DNA from 3 places in the Mesorhizobium sp. BR-1-1-10 genome. Region 3 is predicted to be linked to each of the others. Evidence: predicted binding sites of a transcription regulator. Region 3 holds the regulator's gene; each other region holds the start of a gene.
The links. The regulator LexA, encoded in region 3, represses DNA repair genes until DNA is damaged. The targets are predictions, from matches to a motif close to TGTTCNNNNTGTGTTCNG.
Positions count from the first base shown of each region.

Region 1 (4,911 bases), on a different contig from region 3:
CTTGGCGCAGATCCAGAAGGCTGGCGAGACGCTTGTCCAGCAGGCAGAGGCGGCCGCGGGCCCCGATCTGACCAACCAAGTGCTTGGCTCGGTGCCGAGCCTAAAGAGCCATCTGGGGCTCGGCTGATCGTCGGCTCGCCGGACCCGGTAACCCCGCCTGCCTACTTCGGCAGCGCGTAGGCCATCACGTAATCGCCCGGCTTGGTGCCCACCGAGCCGTGGCCGCCGGCGACGATGACCACGAACTGGCGTCCGTCCGCGACGGTGTAGGTCATCGGCGTCGATTGCCCTCCGGCCGGCAGCCGCGCCTGCCAGAGCTGCTTGCCTGACGTCAGCTCGTAGGCGCGCAGATAGTCGTCGACCGCGGCACCCAGGAAGGCGACACCGCCGGCGGTGATCATCGGGCCGCCAATGCCGGGCACCCCGACCTTGAACGGCAACGGCAGCGGCGTCATGTCGTAGACGGTACCGTTGCGGTGCTTGTAGGCAATCGTGCCGGTGCGAAGATCGACGCCTGCGACATAGCCCCAGGGCGGCGCCTGGCACGGAATGCCAAGTGGCGACAGGAACGGTCCCATCACCACCGCATAGGGCGCGCCGTCATTGCGGTTCAGCCCCTGCTCGCTGCCCTTGGTGTCGCCCGGCGGCGGCACGTCGGCGCGCGGCACCAGCCGCGACGTGAAGGCAAGATAGGTCGGCATCCCGAACATCACTTGCCGCACCGGATCGACCGCCACGCCACCCCAGTTGAACGTGCCGAAATTGCCGGGATAAACCAGCGATCCCTGCAGCGAAGGCGGCGTGTAGCGGCCTTCATAGCGCAATTTGTGAAGCGCGATGCGGCACGCCAGCTGGTCGAACATGGTGATGCCCCACATATCGTGCTCGGTCAGCGGCGGCGGGTTGAAGGAAAGGTCGGACGCCGGCTGCGTCGGCGATGTGTGGTCGCCCTCGATGGCGCCGCCGGGCGCCGCCACTTCCTTGACGGGGATGACCGGCTCGCCGGTGCGCCGGTCGAGCACATAGAGGTCCCCCTGCTTGGTCGGCCCGACCAGCGCGGGCACCACGGAGCCGTCGGCCTTGGTGATGTCGACCAGGCTCGGCTGCGCCGGCACGTCCATGTCCCAGAGGTCATGGTGCACGGTCTGGCGCACCCATTTCAACTGCCCGGTGTTGAGGTCCAACGCGGTGATCGAGGAGGAGAATTTCTCCACATTGGCACTGCGGCCCATGCCGAGCTGGTCCGGCGTCTGGTTGCCGAGCGGCACGTAGAGCAGGCCGAGCTTCTCGTCGGCGCTCGGCGTCGACCACATGTTGGGCGAGTTGGCGGTGTAGGTCTGGCCGGCCGGCAGCGGCGTCGTCTGGTCCGGATTGCCGGAATCCCAGTTCCACAGCAATTTGCCGCTGCTCGCATCATAGGCGCGGATGACGCCGGACGGCTCCTGCGTCGAATAATTGTCGTTGACCGCGCCGCCGACGATGATCTTGCCGCCGGCGATCAGCGGCGCCGAGGTCGAGTAGTAGTAGCCCGACTTCGGATACGGCATGCCCGTCAACAGATTGAGCGTGCCGCCCTCGGCGAAGGCCGGGCAAACCTGCCCGTTGGCGGCGTCGAGCGCGATCAGCCGCGCATCCGAGGTCGGCAGGTAGACGCGCGCCGCGCAGGGCTGGCCGGCGGCGCCGGCCGCATCGGCATAATAGGAAACGCCCCGGCAGGTCTGGTGCTGGCGGTCCTTGTCGAGCTTGATCTTGGGATCGTAGCGCCACTTCTCCTTGCCGGTCGCCGCATCGACGGCGATGGCGAAGTTGTGCGGCGTGCAGATATAGAGCGTGTCGCCCACTTTGAGCGGTGTCACCTGATAAGTGGTCTCGCCGACATCGTCGGGGCCTTTGACGTCGCCGGTGCGATAGGTCCAGGCCGGCGTCAGGTTGGCGACGTTTTCCGGCGTGATCTGGTCGAGCGGCGAATAGCGCTGGCCGAACTGCGTGCGCCCGTAATAGTGCCATTCGCCCGCAGGCACATCGCCGCCGAGATTGGCGTTGGGGATCACCTTGTCGGTGTCGAGGGCGCCGCCGATGTCCTTCGGGTCCGTGGTCATCGAATAGCCGGCCACCGCCAGCGATGCCAGCACGGCAAGGATCAAAGGGGCTCGCCCGTCCGGACCGGCAAGGCCGCGCCGCGCCCACGGCGTCAGCAGCCACAACGCCACCAGCACGATGATGCCGCCGCGCGGGCCGAGCTCCCACCAGTCGAAGCCGGTTTCCCAGACCGCCCAGGCCAGCGTGCCGAGCACGATCGCCGCGTAGAGCCAGAGCGCCGTGGAACGGCGCCGGTAGAGCAGCCAGGCGGCGACCAGGAAGGCGAGACCGACGATGATGTAGTACCAACTGCCGCCCAGCGAAGCCAACCAGATGCCGCCGGCGCCAAGCGCCAGGCCTATGAGGAAGAGAATGAGGGAGGTGATGGTGACAGCCAAGATGATACTCCTTCGACTGTTGCGCGCGTGGGGCGGGCTAGGGCAACCCGGCATTGCGCGTTTCCCGTGCAACTTTCTCCCGACGGCGGCGCCTGTCAAGCGTAGGTCGCGGACCCGCGGGCAGCAACCTCGTTCCGCCTGGGATTGTTCCATAACGGCGGTTCCCATATCGGTGAAGCCGCCGTATCGGGCACTTTGCCGGAACAAAACGTAGACAGTTCTGGTCTTTCCCTCCCGAATCACTACATTCGGGGGAGATGTCCGGCTTTTCCGAAGACATGCCCTTTTTCGACGAACCCAATGCGCGGCCCACGGCCCCGTCGGGCATTGCCGCGCGCGCCATGGCTGCCCGCGGCGGCCAAAACAATGCGCCCGACTATCTCAGGGGCTTGAATCCCGAGCAGCGGCTGGCCGTGGAGACCACCGAAGGCCCGGTTCTGGTGCTGGCCGGCGCCGGCACCGGCAAGACCCGTGTGCTGACCACCCGCATCGCCCACATCCTTGCCACCGGCAGGGCCTTCCCCTCGCAGATCCTGGCCGTCACCTTCACCAACAAGGCCGCGCGCGAGATGAAACAGCGCATCGGCATCCTGATCGGCGAAGGCAATGTCGAGGGCATGCCGTGGCTCGGCACCTTCCACTCAATCGGCGTGAAGCTGCTGCGCCGCCACGCCGAGCTTGCCGGCCTGCGATCCGACTTCACCATCCTCGACACCGACGACGTCGTGCGCTTGATCAAGCAGTTGATCCAGGCCGAGGGCCTGGACGACAAGCGCTGGCCCGCGAAACAGTTCGCCCAGATGATCGACGGCTGGAAGAACAAGGGCCAGGGTCCGGCCGACATCGCCGAGGGCGATGCGCGCAGCTTCGCCAACGGCAAGGGCCGCGAGCTCTACAAGTCCTATCAGGAGCGGCTGCAGACGCTGAACGCCTGCGATTTCGGCGATCTGCTCTGCCACCCGATCCGCATCTTCCGCGCCAATCCGGATGTGCTGAAGGACTATCACCGGCGGTTCAAATACATCCTCGTCGACGAGTACCAGGACACCAACACCGCCCAGTACATGTGGCTGCGGCTTTTGGCGCAGAGGCCGAGCGGACCACAACCAGCGCGAAGTGGTTCTCCGGGTGGGCGCGTTCCAAGTTTTTCCGGTGTTTCGGATAGAACGGAAGCTGGTAGCTATAGACCCGCAACTCCAGAGGCCGAATCAGCAGTTTCGGCCGAAGGCCGCAAGCCCGACCGGGCGTCCGAGCCGTTGCGAGGCCCCCGCGGAGGGCCCACGCCGGCAGGCGCGGAACAGCCCGTGAGCGAAAACAAAGTCAATATCTGCTGCGTCGGCGATGACGACCAGTCGATCTATGGCTGGCGCGGCGCCGAGGTCGACAACATCCTGCGCTTCGACAAGGATTTTCCGGGCGCCACCATCATCCGGCTGGAGCGCAACTACCGCTCGACCGCGCACATACTGGGCGCCGCCTCCCATCTCATCGCCTACAATGAGGGCCGTTTCGGCAAGACGCTGTTCACCGACCGCAACGATCCGGAGGACGGCAAGGTCAACGTCCACGCCGCCTGGGATTCGGAGGAGGAAGCCCGCGCCATCGGCGAGACCATCGAGGCCTACCAGCGCCAGAAGCATAATTTGAACGATATGGCGATCCTGGTCCGCGCGTCCTTCCAGATGCGCGCCTTCGAGGAGCGCTTTACCACGCTTGGCCTTAACTACCGCGTCATCGGTGGTCCGCGTTTTTACGAGCGCATGGAAATCCGCGACGCGATGGCCTTCTTCCGCGTCGTCGCGCAAGGCGCCGATGACCTCGCCTTCGAGCGCATCATCAATGTGCCGAAGCGCGGCTTGGGCGAAGCGACCATCCGCCAGATTCACGACACGGCCCGCGCCCTGCGCATTCCAATGCTGGAGGCTGCCGCCAACCTCGCCGAAAGCGACGAGCTGAAGCCGAAACCGCGCGCCGCGCTGCGCGAGGTCGCGGCCAATTTCGAACGCTGGCAAAAGGCGCTGGAAACCACCCCGCACACCGAGCTCGCCGAGACCATTCTCGAGGAGAGCGGCTACACCGACATGTGGAAGAACGACCGCTCGGCGGAAGCCCCGGGGCGGTTGGAGAATCTGAAGGAACTGATCCGTTCGATGGAGCAGTACGAGTCGCTGCGCTCCTTCCTCGAACATGTCGCGCTGGTCATGGATGCCGAGCAGAATGCGGGGCAAGACGCCGTCTCCATCATGACGCTGCATTCGGCCAAGGGCCTCGAATTCGAGACCGTCTTCCTGCCCGGCTGGGAGGAAGGCCTCTTTCCCCATCAGCGCGCGCTCGACGAAGGCGGCCGCTCCGGGCTGGAGGAAGAGCGGCGTCTCGCCTATGTCGGGCTGACGCGGGCCAAGAAGAACCTGCATATCTGGTTCGTCTCCAACCG
Region 1 is NZ_JAIUIL010000012.1:143,441-148,351, reverse strand. Features, by position in the region: gene LB555_RS24270 (hypothetical protein) at 1-127, shown strand, start outside; gene LB555_RS24265 (glucose/quinate/shikimate family membrane-bound PQQ-dependent dehydrogenase) at 162-2,477, opposite strand; gene LB555_RS24260 (ATP-dependent helicase) at 2,735-4,911, shown strand, end outside.
Region 1: the regulator LexA is predicted to act here: its motif matches at 2,677-2,694, upstream of LB555_RS24260 (ATP-dependent helicase).

Region 2 (4,911 bases), 220 kb from region 3:
ATCAGTTGTCGGTGGTCGTTTGCGCTGCCTTGGCACCGGCCGCCTGATCGGGCGTGACGGGTCCGGCACTGCCGCGCTTGGCAGGCACGAGAAGTCTCGTGTTCTGTACGCCGTACTTCCACGGGTCGACCATCTGCATGACGGTGTTGGCGGCCTGCGCCTCGCCGGCGCCGGACGTCACCCCTTCGCTGCGCACGTAGTCGTCGCTGGTGCAGCCGCTTGCCAGGCCGGCAAGAAGCAGGCCGATGCACGATCTCAGGATCAGACGCATGGCTCAGTCCTTCGGCAGGTCGAGGAAATGACCGACTTTGGTGGCAGGAGCGGCCCGTGCGGCACTGCCGTCGGCCAGCGCCAGCGCGCGGCCCGTATCCGGCGCCTTCACCTCCTCGGTGTTGTTGAGGAAATAGTCGACATTGCTGGCTGGCTGCGTGCCATCGGTCGGCTCAGCCATTTTCTTCGACGGATCGACCGGCTTGACCAGATAGGGCGTGACGATGATGACCAGGTCGGTCTCGCGCCGCTGATAGGATTTCGACGAAAACAGCGCTCCAAGCACCGGCATCTTGCCAAGGCCGGGAATGCGAGACGTGGTGATGTCGTTCTGGGACTGCAAAAGCCCGGCGATCATGAAGCTCTGGCCGTTCTTCAGGTCGACCGAGGTCTTGGCGCGGCGCACGATGAAGCCGGGCACGGAAATGTTGCCGATATTGTAGGACGCCGACGCATCGATCGAGGAGACTTCCGGCGCGATGTCGAGGCTGACCAACCCGTCCTTGAGTACGGTCGGCTTGAAATCCAGGCTAACGCCATATTTCTTGTAGCTGACCGAAATCTTGCCGTTGTCCTCCGAAACCGGGATCGGAAATTCGCCGCCGGCCAGGAAGCTCGCTGTCTCCCCTGAACGCGCGATCAGGTTCGGCTCAGCCAGCCGACGGGCAAGGCCGCGCTCTTCCAGCGCCTTAATGGCAATGTCGATCGAGACGCCGTTCGACAGCAGTCGGCCGATGATCTCGCCGGTCCCCGCCGCTGGGACCGTGCCCGGATCCAGTGAAATGTCGCGACCGCCGAAGCCGTAGGCGAAATTGGCGCTGTATTTCGCGCCCAGGTCCTGCCCTGCCTGGCGGTTGATCTCGACGAACCGGACATTGAGCTGAACCTGCTGCGACGAAGAGATATTGACCGAGTTGATCACTTCCTCATTGCCGGAAAAGCGGCTGGCGATCTTGCTTGCCTTATCCGCTGCAACCGCGTCATCCGCCTCACCCGACAGCACGACACGGCCGTTGGCCGAGCCGACCTTGATCTTGGCGTCCGGCACACTGGCACGGATAGTGTTCGCCAATTGGTCGGTGTCGAGCGTCACCTCGATGTCCACGGTGCCGACGAGCTGCTTGTTCTGGTCGAACAGCGCAATGCCGGTGGTGCCGAGATTGTTGCCCAGCACATAGAAGGATTTGTCGGTCAGCGGGTTGACGTTGGCGATCTCCGGATCACCGATGACGATCTGGTAGAAGGCCGCGCTCGTCATGATCGTCTTGGGCTTGCCCTTGGCAACCTTGATCGACGCATTCTTGGTCGACGAGACATAGACGATGTCGTTGTCCGCCTTCGCCGCTCCGGGCAAGGCAAGCACGCCGCTCGCAGCCAGGGTAAACGCCATCGCCAGGGCGCGCACCAAGCGCGACCGAGCCTTCATTCGATATAGGGTACGCATCAACATTGTCCCGTCCCGCCCGGTCCCCACCGGTCTTTACTTCTGGTCCCGCGTTGGAACCTGATATTCCTCGGCCTGCGTGCCGCGCGTCACGATGATCGTCTTGAATTTAGGCTTCTCCGGCTCCTTCGCTATGGCATCGAACAAGGAGCCGGCCACGGCCTGCGTCTTGGAAGCGACGGATCCGCCGAAGGAAGAGATGGTGGTGACGCCGTTCTTGCCATCGCCGCCTTCGCTGGCGGAGCGAAGCGACAGCGACAGCGTTCCGACGGTGCGGGCAAGCGCCACTTTCTGCGCGCCGTCGCTCGTCACCTCGAGGGTCACGGAATTGGCCACCTGCGGCGTCGTCTGGCGCTCGTCGGCGCCCTGCCCGACGCTGAGCACCTTGGCGTCGGCAACGACGATCTCCGAGGTGATGGTCGAACCGGCAGCCCCTTGCGCGTTCTTGGCGACTTCCTGGATTTCGCCGGCATCGCGCGTCAGCACGACATCGACCCGGTCGCCCGGCGTCACGAAGCCACCGACGCCGGCGATCTCGTCGGTGCGGATGGTGACCGCCCGCATTCCGGGCGTCAGCATGTTGGACAGCGTCGCGCGGCCGTTCGGTCCCGACAGCTTGGCGAGCAGCACCGGCTCGTTGATCTCGATCGGCGACAGCGCGACCCGGCCGCCTTCGCCGAGCAATCCATCGATGGTGGCAAAGGCGCCCTGCGGAAGGGAATCCTGCGGCCACGGGATTTCGCTGAGCTTGGCGCGGTCGAGCTCCATGCCGTAGCGCAACGGCGCGTTCGCCACCACGATGGTCTTGAACTCGATCCTGGGCGCGGCCGGAGCGGCGATCGAGGCCGTTTTCTCCTGGGCATCGGCCTTCGCTTGGCTCTTGACCCAGAAATCCGCGGCAAAGATCGAGATCGCGCCGAAAACGGCGGCGATGCCGATCATCGTTATGGCCTTGCCCCTCACGCCGAAAACCCCTGATGCCCGCCGTTTCTTGTTATGTTGGGCTCACGCTAGGCGGCATTGTTAAAGAATCAGGAATATTGCGCGGCGGCATTTGACCTATTTCCGCCCGCTTGGTTATCGAATGGTTTTAGGGTAAGAGCAGTTAAATCCCCGAACGTAACAGGAACCTCCGTCGCTTGGCGCTGAAAAGCGTGGCAGTATCGACGGGTGATTCGCAGCTTGGACTCTATGGCAGGCATGGACGACAACAACGATCTTTTCGGCAATCTGGAAAAACAGCCGCAGCCGGTTCGCACGCCGGCGCGCCCGGCGGATCCGCTGGTACAGGCGGCCGCCAGGCGTCCAGCCGCAACCAAGGATGGCAGCGAGGGCTACAGCGCCGCCGACATCGAGGTGCTTGAGGGCCTTGAGCCGGTGCGCCGCCGGCCAGGCATGTATATTGGCGGCACCGACGACAAGGCGATGCACCATCTGTTCGCCGAGGTCATCGACAATTCGATGGACGAAGCGGTTGCCGGCCACGCCACCTTCATCGATGTCGAACTCTCCGCCGACGGCCATCTCACGGTCACCGACAATGGCCGCGGCATTCCGGTCGACATGCACCCAAAATTCAAGAAGCCGGCGCTCGAAGTCATCATGACGACGCTGCATTCGGGCGGCAAGTTCGACTCCAAGGTCTACGAGACATCAGGCGGCCTGCACGGCGTTGGCGTCTCCGTCGTCAACGCCCTGTCGGATCATCTTGAGGTCGAGGTGGCACGTGGGCGCCAGCTCTATCGCCAGCGCTTTTCGCGCGGCGTCCCGGTGACCGGACTGGAGCAGCTCGGCGAAGTCCACAACCGGCGCGGCACAAAAATCCGCTTCCATCCCGACGAGCAGATTTTCGGCAAGGGCGCGGCCTTCGAGCCGGCGCGTCTCTACCGCATGACGCGTTCGAAGGCGTACCTGTTTGGCGGCGTCGAGATCCGCTGGACCTGCGATCCCTCCCTCATCAAGGAAAAGGATCAGACACCGGCCAAGGCGGAATTCCATTTCCCAGGCGGCCTCAAGGATTATCTGAAGGCGTCGCTCGGCGACGATTTCCAGGTGACGCGCGAAATCTTCGCCGGCAAGAGCGACAAGCAAGGCGGCCATGGCTCGCTCGAATGGGCGGTCACCTGGTTCGGTGGCGACGGCTTCATCAATTCCTACTGCAACACCATCCCGACCGGTGAAGGCGGCACCCACGAAGCCGGCTTCCGAAACGTGCTGACGCGCGGTCTGCGCGCCTATGCCGACCTCGTCGGCAACAAGCGCGCCTCGATCGTCACCTCGGAAGACGTCATGATTTCGGCCGCCGGCATGCTGTCGGTGTTCATCCGCGAGCCGGAATTCGTCGGCCAGACCAAGGACAGGCTGGCGACGATCGAAGCGATACGCATCGTCGAGACCGCGATCCGCGACCCATTCGACCATTGGCTGGCCGACAATCCGCAGGAAGCCTCGAAGCTGCTCGACTGGGTGATCGCGCGCGCCGACGAACGGGTGCGCCGCCGCCAGGAAAAGGAAGTGTCGCGCAAGAGCGCGGTGCGCAAGCTGCGCTTGCCGGGCAAGCTCGCCGACTGCACGCAGAACGCGGCGGCGGGTGCCGAACTCTTCATCGTCGAAGGCGATTCCGCCGGCGGCTCGGCCAAGCAGGCGCGCGATCGTGCCAGCCAGGCCGTCTTGCCGCTGCGCGGAAAAATCCTCAACGTCGCCAGCGCCGGCAATGACAAGCTGGCCGCCAACCAGCAGATATCGGACCTGATCCAGGCGCTCGGCTGCGGCACACGGTCAAAATACCGTGACGAGGATTTGCGCTACGACCGCGTCATCATCATGACCGACGCCGACGTCGACGGCGCACACATCGCTTCGCTGCTGATCACCTTCTTCTACCAGGAGATGCCGGCGCTGGTGCGCGGCGGCCATCTCTATCTGGCGGTGCCGCCGCTTTACTCGATCAGGCAAGGCGGCAAGGTCGCCTATGCCCGCGACGACGCCCACAAGGACGAGCTTCTGCGCACCGAATTCACCGGGCGCGGCAAGGTCGAGCTTGGCCGCTTCAAGGGCCTGGGCGAAATGATGGCCGCGCAGCTCAAGGAAACCACCATGGATCCAAGGAAGCGCACCTTGCTCAGGGTCGATGTGAACGAAGTCGATTCCGCCACCAAGGACAGGGTCGACGAGCTGATGGGCACCAAACCCGAAGC
Region 2 is NZ_JAIUIL010000003.1:234,769-239,679, reverse strand. Features, by position in the region: gene LB555_RS07060 (hypothetical protein) at 2-271, opposite strand; gene LB555_RS07055 (type II and III secretion system protein family protein) at 275-1,720, opposite strand; gene cpaB (Flp pilus assembly protein CpaB) at 1,751-2,677, opposite strand; gene parE (DNA topoisomerase IV subunit B) at 2,915-4,911, shown strand, end outside.
Region 2: the regulator LexA is predicted to act here: its motif matches at 2,828-2,845, upstream of parE (DNA topoisomerase IV subunit B).

Region 3 (4,911 bases):
CGCTTGCATGACGATTTCGGCCGTGCGCGGGTCGAGGGCCGCGGTATGCTCGTCGAGCAGCAGCAAGTCCGGCGATCCGCCGACCGCCATGATCAGCGACAAGGATTGCCGCTGCCCGCCCGAGAGCAGGTCGACGCGCGTGTCGAGACGATTTTCCAAACCGAGACCCAGTATCGACAGTCGTTCCCTGTAGGACGCAAGCCGGGTGGTGTTCAGCCCCGGGCGCAAGGTGCGCTTTTGGCTACGCAAATCGGCCAGCAGCATGTTTTCCGCAACCGTCATGCTGGCGGCGGTGCCGCGCATCGGGTCCTGGAACACGCGCGCCAGTTTCGCGGCGCGCTTGTGCACCGGCATTGCAGTCACGTCGGCGCCGTTGATCAGGATCTGGCCGGAATCGAGGATCAGGGCGCCGGAAATGGCGTTGAGCATGCTGCTCTTGCCGGCCCCATTGGAGCCGATGACGATGCCGAACTCTCCGGTGGCCAAGGACAGGCTGAGACCGTCCAGCGCGACCTTCTCGTCGGCCTGGCCCTTGTAGAACACTTTGCGCGCGGATCGAATCTCGAGCATCGTTTCTCCCTGACCTCGGGATGACGGCGCCGACGCCGTCACCCCGGCAGTTCCGATGTTAGTCGACGATGCAGCCGCAATCGGCCATTGAAGCCGGTATCTCGATGCCGAACGCGGCCATCGCCTTGCGCGAGATCGTTGCCATGTGGTCCTTGTAGGCCGGGCGCGACGGCGCGATCGTCTTGGGATCCTTGCCCTTGAGGATCTCGGCGGCGATGTTGCCGGCGTTGACGCCGACCTGCGTGTAATTGACCGCGAAGCTCGCCGGCACGGTACCGTTACGGACCGCACTGTCATCGGAGTTGACGACCGGGATACCGGCCTGGCGGGCGGCCGCGGAGACAGCGGCGATCGCCGGCTGGATCAGGTTCGAGGCCGGGCCGTAGATCACGTCGGCCTTGCCGGCGAGCGAAGCGATGCGTTGCTGGATGTCATTGACGTTGTCTATGCCGACCTCCACCACCTCGAAGCCCGCGGCCGGTGCCGCCGCCTTGATCTTTTCGACCAAGGCAACGTCATTGGCCTCACCGGGATTATAAGGCACGCCGAAGCGCTTGGCGTTCGGCAGCAGCTTCTTGGTGAAGGCCATCACCGCGGCGACGTCCTGCAGATCGCTGGCGCCGGTCATGCCTTCGTCTCCGGCGTCCCATGACGGCACCAGCTTGGCCGCCACCGGATCGGTGACCGCGGCAAAAACGATCGGAATGCCGGAACCGGCAAGCGCTTTCTTGGCGATCTGCGATACCGGCGTGGTGATGGTGTAGATCAGCTTGGGCTGCTCGGCCTGCAGCTTGGCGATCATCTGCGGCACCAGCGATGCATCGAAATTGGTGTGGCTCTCCGTGTAGACGACGTCCTTGCCCTCGACGTAGCCATTATCCGTCAGCGCCTTCTTGAAGCCGGCTATGGCGGCGTTCAATTGCGGATGCTCGCCGAAATTGGCAATGCCGATACGGATCTGATCGGCCGCGGCACTGCCGGCGCTGACCATCAATGCGCCTGCCAGCGCCAAGCCCGACAACCAAGCGGATTTCGACTTCAACATCATTTCCTCCCAGATTTGATCAGGGCCGCTTGGAAACGCGGCGGCTACGGCGATCATGGTGAGTCCGCCGGTCTGTGTCAAACATTATATATAATTGTTGCTGTGACCCAATATCATATATACTTTTGCCAGACGACGGATTGATCACCATGCGGGATGAAACGAGTTCCACAAAAACGGAAGCCGCCTATCAGCTGTTGCGGCGCGACATCCTGACCACGCGCCTCATGCCCGGCGCCCCGCTCAAACTGAGTGCGCTGCGCGGCACCTATGGCGTCGGCTGGACACCGTTGCGCGAAGCCCTGTCGCGGCTCGAGGCCGAACGCCTGGTCACCGCCATCAGCAATCGTGGTTTTGCCGTGGCTCCGGTGTCGCGGGCCGAGCTGGAGGATCTGGCACGCGCCAGGATGGTGGTCGAGATACCCCTGTTCCTCGAATCGATGGAAAAAGGCGGCAGGGAGTGGGAGGATGCCGTGGTCACCGCCCACTACCGGCTCTCGCGTTGCAAGACGGCGGTCGACGATCCCTCGGACGCGGCCGTCGACAGATGGGACGAGAACCACGAGGCCTTCCATGCGGCGCTGCTGAGCGCCGCCACATGCGACTGGCTGTTGCGGTTCCGCTCGACGATCTCGGATCAGCTGCGCCGGCATCATCGCTTTCTTGGTCTGGCGCCGACACTGCGGGCCGCGGCCGGCCTCAAGGATGGCTATGAAGAGGCAATCGAAGCGCTACGCGAAGCGATTGCGATCGAACACCATACCGCGATCATGGAAGCGGCGCTCGACCGTGACGTCGAGCGGGCCAAGGCGCTGATGACGGCGCATATCGGCTACACACTGCACGTCTATGTCCACAGCGAAGACAGCGGCGCTACCAGATACGCCGCTCGCGCCGGCAGCTTGAAGGCGGGTTCGGGATAACTTCAGCGCTTCCGCTACGCCTATTCGAACGCGCTGGCCGGGGTGCGCCGAACGCCCGGATCCATGGCCGCCCGAAGCTACCAATCGTTGGCATTTTGGTTTCGTTTCGTTCCGCGATAATGGCTCCGCGAATTATACGTGCCCCCGAGGAGAAGCCTTCCAACTAACTGATGCCAAAGCCTCGTCGGCGGATGGGCCACAGGCCATTAACCAAAACGATTTCAATGCGCCTGCCGATGGCGGAAAGGGCTGGTTGCTGCCCGCCGTCGCGGGCAAAAAACTTCAGACCCCTTAACAAATTCATTAAACTTTAAACGGTTGCAGAACACAACTGGAACAGATAGTGTTTGTTCTGGGTTTGTTTTTTCGATTCTGGTTCAACCTTTCGTTCAATGTCTTGGGGGCCGCCATGCTGACACGCAAGCAACATGAACTGCTGATGTTCATCCACGAACGGCTCAAGGAAAGCGGGATACCGCCTTCCTTCGACGAGATGAAGGAAGCACTCGATCTTGCCTCCAAGTCGGGGATCCATCGCCTGATCACGGCGCTGGAGGAGCGCGGCTTCATTCGCCGGCTACCCAATCGGGCGCGCGCGCTGGAAGTGCTGCGGCTGCCGGACTCGATCGCGCCGGGCCTCAATGCGGCAAAGAAGTTCTCGCCAAGCGTCATCCAAGGCAGCCTTGGCCAAGGCAGTCTCGGACGCCAGATCAGGCCGGCCGCTGCGCCTTCGCGCCTGCCCGCGGCCGGCAACGACGACGATGCGGTTTCAGCCGTGTCCATCCCGGTCATGGGCCGTATCGCCGCCGGTGTGCCGATCGATGCCATCCAGCATCAGACGCATTCGATCTCGGTGCCGCCGGACATGATCATGGGCGGCGAGCACTATGCGTTGGAGGTCAAGGGCGACTCGATGATCGAGGCTGGTATCTTCGATGGAGACACGGTCATTATCCGCAATGCCGACACGGCAAGCCCGGGCGAAATTATCGTGGCACTGGTCGACGAAGAGGAAGCGACACTGAAGCGGTTCCGCCGCAAAGGCGCTTCGATCGCGCTCGAGGCCGCCAATCCAGCCTACGAAACGCGCATTTTCGGGCCGGACAGGGTCAAGGTACAAGGCAAGCTGGTCGGGTTGATCAGGCGTTACTGAGCCGGCTTGCCATCGGGCTTGTCGGGTTTTTTGTACGGCGGCAGCCCCCTTGCCTCGCGTGAGAATTTTCGCTGTTCGTGCCAAGGTCGGTATGGTCCGTCGACGGCGAATGCGATCGCGGCCCGGGTCGTGGCCGACTGGGGATTGAAGAAGACGGCAGCGCTTCCCTTGCGGGCGAGCTGCCGTTTGGTGACGACGAGAACCAGTGGATTGTGGCACGCGTCATAGGCGGTTGCGTCGTTGACGATGATCAGGTCGGCGAAAGCGCAGGCTTTCCAGGTGGTCTTGCGGTCTTCGACATAGGCAATGATCGCGCCGGAAGGGTGCCTGGCAAGGCACAGGCCTTCGCGGCAGTAGAAGGGCGATCCCGGCGGCAGGTCGGTCGGACTGGCAACATCGAATTGCCCGTCTGTCGTGTCGAACATTTCCGGTTTGACGATTGTTTCGGAGATCAGGGCGCGCTTCCAGTTGTCGGTTGCGAATTCGTTGGGACGTTCCCGGTTGACGGCCAGTTCGCCATTGCCGATCGGCAGCGCGACCAGCCGCGCATCTTCCGAGATCAGCACATCGGGCGCGCGCGTGTGCGACACAGTCAACAGGCCGGCGAGCGCGAATGGCAGCGCCGCGAGCCGCAGCCATGTCGTCGCCATCGTCGCGATTACCAGCGCGACCGTGACCATCAGCACGGATTGCTGCGAAATCAGCCCGACTCCATCGACCGGAGAGCGCTCCGATATCCACGCCGACACGGCGATCATTGCTGTCAGGCCCTTGCCCATGAGGTAGAGAGCCGGCCAATCCAGTCCGAATGGCATCAGCAGCGCGCTGGCGACGGCCAGGAACATCACGACCGACACGATAGGCATCACGGCCAGATTGGCGAACAGGCTGAGCGGCGATACCCGCTGGAAATGCCAGATGGCAAACAGTGCCGTGGCGCTGCCGGCGATAATAGACGTCATGGCCAATCCACCTGTCGCCAGCAGGAATTTTCGCGTCAGGAACCAGGGCAGCGATCGCTTTGGCGGCGGTGGCCGCGTCTTTCCCGCACGGTGATCGGCCCAGCCGGCATAAGCGCCAACCAGGGCCGCGGTCGCGGCGAACGACATCTGAAAGCTCGGGCCGACGACCTCGTGAGGCGAGACCAGGATGACGGCGATCGCCGAGATCGCCAGATTGCGCATGGTCAGCGCAGCGCGATCGAAGAAGACGGCAATCAG
Region 3 is NZ_JAIUIL010000003.1:459,345-464,255, reverse strand. Features, by position in the region: gene LB555_RS08115 (ABC transporter ATP-binding protein) at 1-570, opposite strand, end outside; gene LB555_RS08110 (ABC transporter substrate-binding protein) at 629-1,615, opposite strand; gene LB555_RS08105 (GntR family transcriptional regulator) at 1,765-2,538, shown strand; gene lexA (transcriptional repressor LexA) at 2,948-3,691, shown strand; gene LB555_RS08095 (ComEC/Rec2 family competence protein) at 3,685-4,911, opposite strand, start outside.